Regions from separate parts of the Ewingella sp. S1.OA.A_B6 genome, predicted to be linked through region 1. Evidence: predicted binding sites of a transcription regulator. Region 1 holds the regulator's gene; each other region holds the start of a gene.

Region 1 (2,274 bases):
TTTCACTCACCACGTATAAAGTGCAACTACTTCAGTTCATTACTGCTGTAAAACTGAAAGCAACAATCACTGCCAGTGCGCCGACCACAGTAATGAGAGCAAATTTCAAATTGGTATCCATTAAAACCCCTTTCGGATCAAATGTGGCTTTATCATAAGCCATACAGTTTGTGTGCCAACGCATTTTCTCACAGTTTTGTTTTAAAATCTCGTGATCATCCTCCAGGTTATAAAGACTTTTTACTTCCCCTTTAGTCAGATATAAGAGAAAATTAGCGGTTACCACGCTGCGTGCGGGTAGATTCATTCCGATGCTCTTTTCAGACGGTTGTACTTCTCTGAAAAACCCACCAAAGATTTGACTGCTCATCCACACTTCAGCAGTCAAATCCACGCAGGCAAACGATTAACATAATGCTAACGTGCTGAAGCACGTTAGACAGGAGTCATTCTTTTCATGGCAACGATAAAAGATGTCGCAAAACGGGCTGGCGTTTCCACCACAACCGTGTCGCACGTCATCAATAAAACACGTTTCGTCGCCGAAGAAACTAAAGCCGCCGTGCAGGTTGCGATTAAAGAACTGCACTATTCACCCAGCGCGGTGGCGCGTAGCCTCAAGGTCAACAACACTAAATCCATCGGTTTGCTCGCGACATCCAGCGAAGCACCCTATTTTGCCGAAGTGATCGAAGCGGTTGAGAACAGTTGCTATGCCAAAGGCTACACGCTGATTTTGTGTAACTCGCACAACAATCTCGATAAGCAGCAGGCGTATCTGTCGATGCTGGCACAAAAGCGTGTGGATGGTCTGTTGGTGATGTGCGCAGAGTATCCTGATGCCCTGCTCGACATGCTCGAAGAGTACCGTTCGATTCCGATGGTCGTGATGGACTGGGGCGAAGCGCGCAAAAACTTTACCGACAGCATTATTGATAATGCCTTTGCAGGCGGTTATATGGCCGGGCGCTATCTGATTGAGCGCGGCCATCGTGATATTGGCGTGATCCCAGGACAACTGGCCCGTAACACCGGTGGTGGCCGTTTCCAGGGCTTCGTTAAAGCACTGAACGAGGCCAATATTCCGCTACGTGAAGAGTGGGTGGTTCAGGGCGACTTTGAGCCGGAGTCCGGCTACCAGGCAATGCACAAAATTCTGATGCAGAAGCAGCGTCCGACGGCAGTATTCTGCGGGGGGGACGTCATGGCTATGGGTGCTATTTGCGCTGCCGATGAAATGGGCCTGCGGGTGCCCCAGGATATTTCTGTGATCGGGTATGATAACGTGCGCAATGCCCGCTATTTTTCTCCCGCACTCACCACTATCCATCAGCCAAAAGAGCGTCTGGGCGAGATGGCATTTACGATGCTGCTGGATCGCATTATCAGCAAGCGTGAAGAGTCGCAAACCATCGAAGTTCATCCAAAACTGATTGAGCGTCGCTCAGTAGCCGATGGACCTTACCGCGATTATCGCCGTTAGTTCCGATCATTTCGGCTCTTCCAACCCGTAACACCTGCACTTTTGCAGGTGTTTTTAATTGCGCAACCACTCCTGATTGAGGGTTGCCGTATCGCCCAGGTAATCCAGAAGCCATGCAAGAGATGGAGACTGATTACTTTGGTCCCAGGTCAGGCAACAGGCACTCTCAGGAAAAGCGGTTGCCAGCGTCAACACGCTGAGTTTCTGTTGCACTATCCATGTTTCAACCAGATGCACAGGCATCATACCCACACACAGACCTTCACGCAGGCAGTCCATGGCGCAGGTCCAGTCGGGAACCACTAAGCGGCGCTGATTATCCAGCGTCCAGGTATCCCGCTTAGGTAGGTTCCGCGAGGTGTCTTCAATGCACAGAGCCGGATAAGCGCGGAGTTGCTCGTCAATAAGTGGCGCTGTCAATGCCGCCAGAGGATGACCCGGGCTGACGACACAGTGCCAGTCCATAAAACCCATATCCCGAAAGCTGAAACGTCCGCCGGTGGGGACGGCGCGCGTTGCACCGATGGCCACATCCGCACGCCCATCCACCAAGGCATCCCACACGCCGTTAAACACTTCTGAGTGGATAATCAACTCGGTATCGGGAAAGGTTCGATAGAAATCAGTAATAAGACGCCTTAATCGGTCCGGTTTGACAATGCGGTCTACCGCGACATTTAGCTGCCCTCGCCAACCATTGGCAACTTGTTGGCATTGACGCCGCGTGGCTATCATTTTTTTGATAAGCAGGCGCGCCTCTTCAACGAAAACTTGACCTGCGGCAGTCAGTT
Region 2 (2,274 bases), on a different contig from region 1:
AAGCACGTGATCCGGCGTCTGCTCAAAGGTGTTTTTGATCATCTTGAACAGCGACTTTGGCTGTTCCTGACCATCGATGATCCAGTCTGCATTAAAAATCTTATGGCGACAGTGTTCGGAGTTGGCCTGCGCGAACATATAAAGCTCAATATCGGTTGGGTTGCGCCCCAGCGACGTAAAAGCGTCCATCAGATAATCGATTTCATCCTGCGCCAGTGCCAGGCCCAGTTTACTGTTGGCGGCTTCCAGCGCGCCGCGGCCTTCGCCGTGGATATCAACCGACTGAACCGGTGCGGGTTGATGGTGGGCAAACAGAGCCTGTGCATCTTCCATCTGCCCGAACAGGGTTTCCATCATTCGGTCATGCAGCAGCACACCTAAGTGCGCCCACTGCTCGTCAGTCAGCGTTGCAGCCTGGATGTAAAACGCCAGACCACGCTCAAGACGTAACACCTGAGAGAGGCCGCAGTTATGCGCAATATCCGTCGCTTTGGAAGACCAAGGGGAGATCGTGCCCGGACGCGGAGTAACCAGTAATAAGCGACCTGCAGGAGCGTGTTCAGCGAGAGAAGGACCGTATTTAAGAAGTCGTTGTAATTTGGTTTTTTCATCCGGGCTCAGCGGAACGCTGACGTCGGCAAAGTGTACATATTCTGCGTAAATATCACTGACCGGAAGATGGGCTTCCTGACAGCGGGACAACAACTTGTTAATGCGAAAAGCCGACAAAGCGGGCGAACCACGCAGTATTTCCATAATCACAGATCTCTCGTCTTCGAAGCCACTGATAGCAGTGCTTCATTGGGCGCAACAGGGGGGAAACGCGGACTATTATAAAGAAACCCTGAGCCCGACGAAACCGTTTGCGCATTGAATATTCATATTAACCAAAAGCCATGCTATTAGAGTGGTTATTATGAATAAAGTTGCAGCCTGTCGTTTTGTTGAGCAAAATGCGTCGGCACTGGGAATATAACCATAGTAATGACAGCGTTTAAACTCGCAAAAATAATAGTGCCGCAGAGAGATAACTATTTGACGCGCATAAAATTAAATTATTTTCTGGTCGGTCTTGCCGCTCTGCTGCTGGCGTTGGCTTTGTGGCCAACAATTCCATGGCATCGGGGTGATGGGGACCAACTGGAACAGATAAAATCTCGTGGAGAATTACGGGTAAATACACTTAATTCTCCACTGACTTTTTTCAACAGCCCCGACGGCAGTGCCGGATTTGACTACGAATTGGCAAAGCGTTTTGCGGACTACCTTGGCGTGACGCTGGTAATGTCGCCACATAACAACGTCAAGGCGATGTTTAACGGCCTGGACAGTAATCAAGCTGACATGCTGGCGTCGGGTCTTAGCTACAACGCAGAGCGCCTGAAAAACTATCGTACCGGGCCAGAATACTATTCGGTGTCACAACAGTTGTTGTATCGCCAGGGTTCAGTGCGTCCAAAAACGCTGGCTGACGTTAAAGGAGAGCTACTGGTCTCTTCAGGCACCGCGCACGTCGGTGCACTACAGGCTGCGAGTAAAAAATTCCCTGATTTACACTGGAACGAAACCGACAAGCTCTCACCGCGTGATCTATTGCAGCAAGTTGCTGAGGGCAAACTGGATTACACATTGGGCGATTCGGTTACCGTAGCACTGATGCAGCGGGTTTATCCGCGGTTAGCGGTGGCATTTAACGTCACAGCCGATGAACCGGTTACCTGGTACTTCAGTAAAAAATCCGATGATGACAGCCTGTATGCTGCCATGCTGGACTTCTTTAGCCAAATTTCCGAAGACGGCACGCTGGAAAAGCTGGAGGAGAAGTACCTCGGGCACGTCGGCGAATTCGATTACGTGGATACGCGCACTTTCCTTAAAGCGATAGACACCACCCTGCCGGGGCTGCAACCGCTGTTTGCGAAATATGCCGGTGATATCGACTGGCGTTTGCTGGCAGCAATATCCTATCAAGAGTCACACTGGGATCCGCTGGCGACATCCTCTACTGGTGTGCGCGGTTTGATGATGCTGACGCGCGCAACCGCTTCAGGTTTGGATGTCGATGACCGTACGGATGCAGAGCAAAGTATTCAGGGCGGTGCCCTCTACCTGTCCAGGCTGATGGATAAAATGCCGCCCACGATCCCGAAGGATGAGCGAATCTGGTTTGCGCTGGCGGCTTACAATATGGGTTATGGTCACATGCTTGATGCCCGCAAACTCACAACCGAGCAGAAAGGTGATCCTGACAGTTGGCTGGATGTGAAACAGCGT
Region 3 (2,274 bases), on a different contig from region 1:
AGCGACAACGATTTCCTTAACCATACGGGTGAAAACGACCAGGGCTGGGGTTATTGTGTGTTTGCAGAAGTGACCGATGGTCTGGACGTAGTTGAGAAGATCAAAGCCGTGAAAACAGGCCGCAGCGGCATGCATCAGGACGTTCCAAAAGAAGATGTTGTGATCCAAAGTGTGACCGTCAGCGAATAACTGACCTTTAATGGCCACATTTTTTATCGCAGATATCCATCTTTGCGCACAGGAACCGGCAATTACTGCCGGTTTTCTGCGTTTTTTACGCGAAGATGCGCCGCAGGCCGATGCGTTGTACATCCTTGGGGATCTATTCGAAGCCTGGATAGGCGACGACGATCCGCAACCGTTGCACGGCGACATCGCAGCGGCGCTCAACACCCTCCACCAGCAAGGTGTGCCCTGTTTTTTTATTCACGGTAACCGCGACTTTCTGGTTGGGCGGCGTTTTGCCCGTGACAGCCTGATGCAAATTCTGCCGGAAACCCAAGTGCTCGAACTGTATGGCCGCCGGTTACTGATTTTGCACGGCGACACGCTCTGTACTGACGACACCGGCTATCAACGTTTCCGCAAGAAAGTGCGCAATCCGCTAATTCAGAAAATCTTCCTCGCTCTGCCGCTAAAATGGCGTCTGTCCATTGCGGCCAGAATGCGCGCCGACAGTAAAGCATCCAACAGCGGAAAATCGCTGGAGGTCATGGACGTCAATCCGCAGGCGGTGATCAACGCGATGCAGGAGAGCGATGTCGAATGGATGATCCACGGCCATACCCATCGCCCCGCTATCCACAACATACTGCTAAAAAACGGTAAGACTGGCCACCGCGCAGTGCTGGGAGCCTGGCATGAAGAAGGTTCGATGATCACCGTTAGCGCCAACGGCGTAGAGTTAGTCACCTTTCCGTTCTGATCTTCCCTCCAGCTCTGCTTCTCATACAAACCCGCTACGCAATCGTTTTCCTCGCTTTGTGAGCATGATATGATTTGCGCCCTCTCCGCCAGAAAACCTCGGTGTAAAACCTCGGAAAGTCTGGCAACGCTTGTTTAATCACAGGAGCTTTACAGACATGTCATCCAACGTTACCCCGGCAAAAATCGCCATCGTTATGGGGTCTAAAAGTGACTGGGCGACCATGCAGTTCGCCGCCGAGGTTCTCACAACGCTGAATATTCCTTTCCATGTCGAAGTTGTTTCCGCTCACCGCACGCCAGATAAACTGTTCAGTTTTGCAGAACAGGCATCTGAAAACGGTTTGGATGTGATTATCGCAGGCGCGGGCGGCGCAGCCCATTTACCCGGTATGTTGGCAGCAAAAACGCTGGTGCCAGTGCTGGGTGTGCCAGTACAAAGCGCGGCCCTGAGCGGCGTCGACAGCCTGTATTCTATTGTCCAGATGCCGCGCGGCATTCCCGTCGGTACGCTGGCTATCGGTAAAGCCGGTGCGGCGAATGCAGCCCTGCTGGCAGCACAGATTCTGGCGCTGCACGACGCGGAGATTGGCAAAAGTCTGGCGGCGTGGCGCAAGGCGCAAACTGATGAAGTGCTGAATAATCCCGATCCACGGGAGGAAGTATGAAGCCGGTTTGCGTACTCGGTAACGGCCAGTTAGGCAGAATGCTGCGTCAGGCCGGTGAGCCGTTAGGTATTGCCGTTTATCCGGTTGGCCTTGATGCCGAACCCGAAGCGGTGCCTTTTCAGCAGAGCGTGATCACCGCAGAAATTGAACGCTGGCCGGAAACCGCACTGACCCGCGAACTGGCGACGCACAAAAGCTTTGTTAACCGTGATATTTTCCCGCGTCTGGCCGACCGCCTGACGCAAAAACAACTGCTCGACCAGCTCGGGCTGGCGACGGCACCGTGGCAATTACTGGCCGATGAAGCCGAGTGGCAACAGGTGTTCGCACAGCTCGGCGAACTGGCAATTGTAAAACGCCGCGTTGGTGGTTACGACGGCCGTGGCCAGTGGCGCTTGCGTCCCGGTGAAGAAAACACATTACCTGCTGATTGCTACGGCGAGTGTATCGTTGAGCAAGGCATCAATTTCTCTGGCGAAGTGTCACTGGTTGGCGCGCGCGGCCACGACGGCCAGACCGTATTCTATCCGCTGACTCACAATCTGCATCAGGACGGTATTCTGCGCACCAGCGTCGCGCTACCCACACCCAACGCCGCGCTGCAACAACAGGCCGAAAGTATGTTGTCAGCCATCCTCAATGAACTGAATTATGTTGGCGTGATGGCGATGGAGTGTTTTGT

Evidence for each region. Region 1 encodes PurR, which represses purine synthesis genes. Its sites were predicted from a motif close to CANGCAAACGTTTGCNTG; they were not measured.
Region 2: the regulator PurR is predicted to act here: its motif matches at 853-870, upstream of purL (phosphoribosylformylglycinamidine synthase).
Region 3: the regulator PurR is predicted to act here: its motif matches at 961-978, upstream of purE (5-(carboxyamino)imidazole ribonucleotide mutase).

What each region holds. Positions count from the first base shown of each region.
Region 1 is NZ_JBLJFK010000001.1:766,803-769,076, reverse strand. It holds gene cydH (cytochrome bd-I oxidase subunit CydH) at 32-370, opposite strand; gene purR (HTH-type transcriptional repressor PurR) at 458-1,483, shown strand; gene punR (DNA-binding transcriptional activator PunR) at 1,538-2,274, opposite strand, start outside.
Region 2 is NZ_JBLJFK010000002.1:281,150-283,423, forward strand. It holds gene purL (phosphoribosylformylglycinamidine synthase) at 1-759, opposite strand, end outside; gene mltF (membrane-bound lytic murein transglycosylase MltF) at 1,036-2,274, shown strand, end outside.
Region 3 is NZ_JBLJFK010000002.1:138,545-140,818, forward strand. It holds gene ppiB (peptidylprolyl isomerase B) at 1-189, shown strand, start outside; gene ACMV8I_RS08865 (UDP-2,3-diacylglucosamine diphosphatase) at 200-925, shown strand; gene purE (5-(carboxyamino)imidazole ribonucleotide mutase) at 1,083-1,592, shown strand; gene purK (5-(carboxyamino)imidazole ribonucleotide synthase) at 1,589-2,274, shown strand, end outside.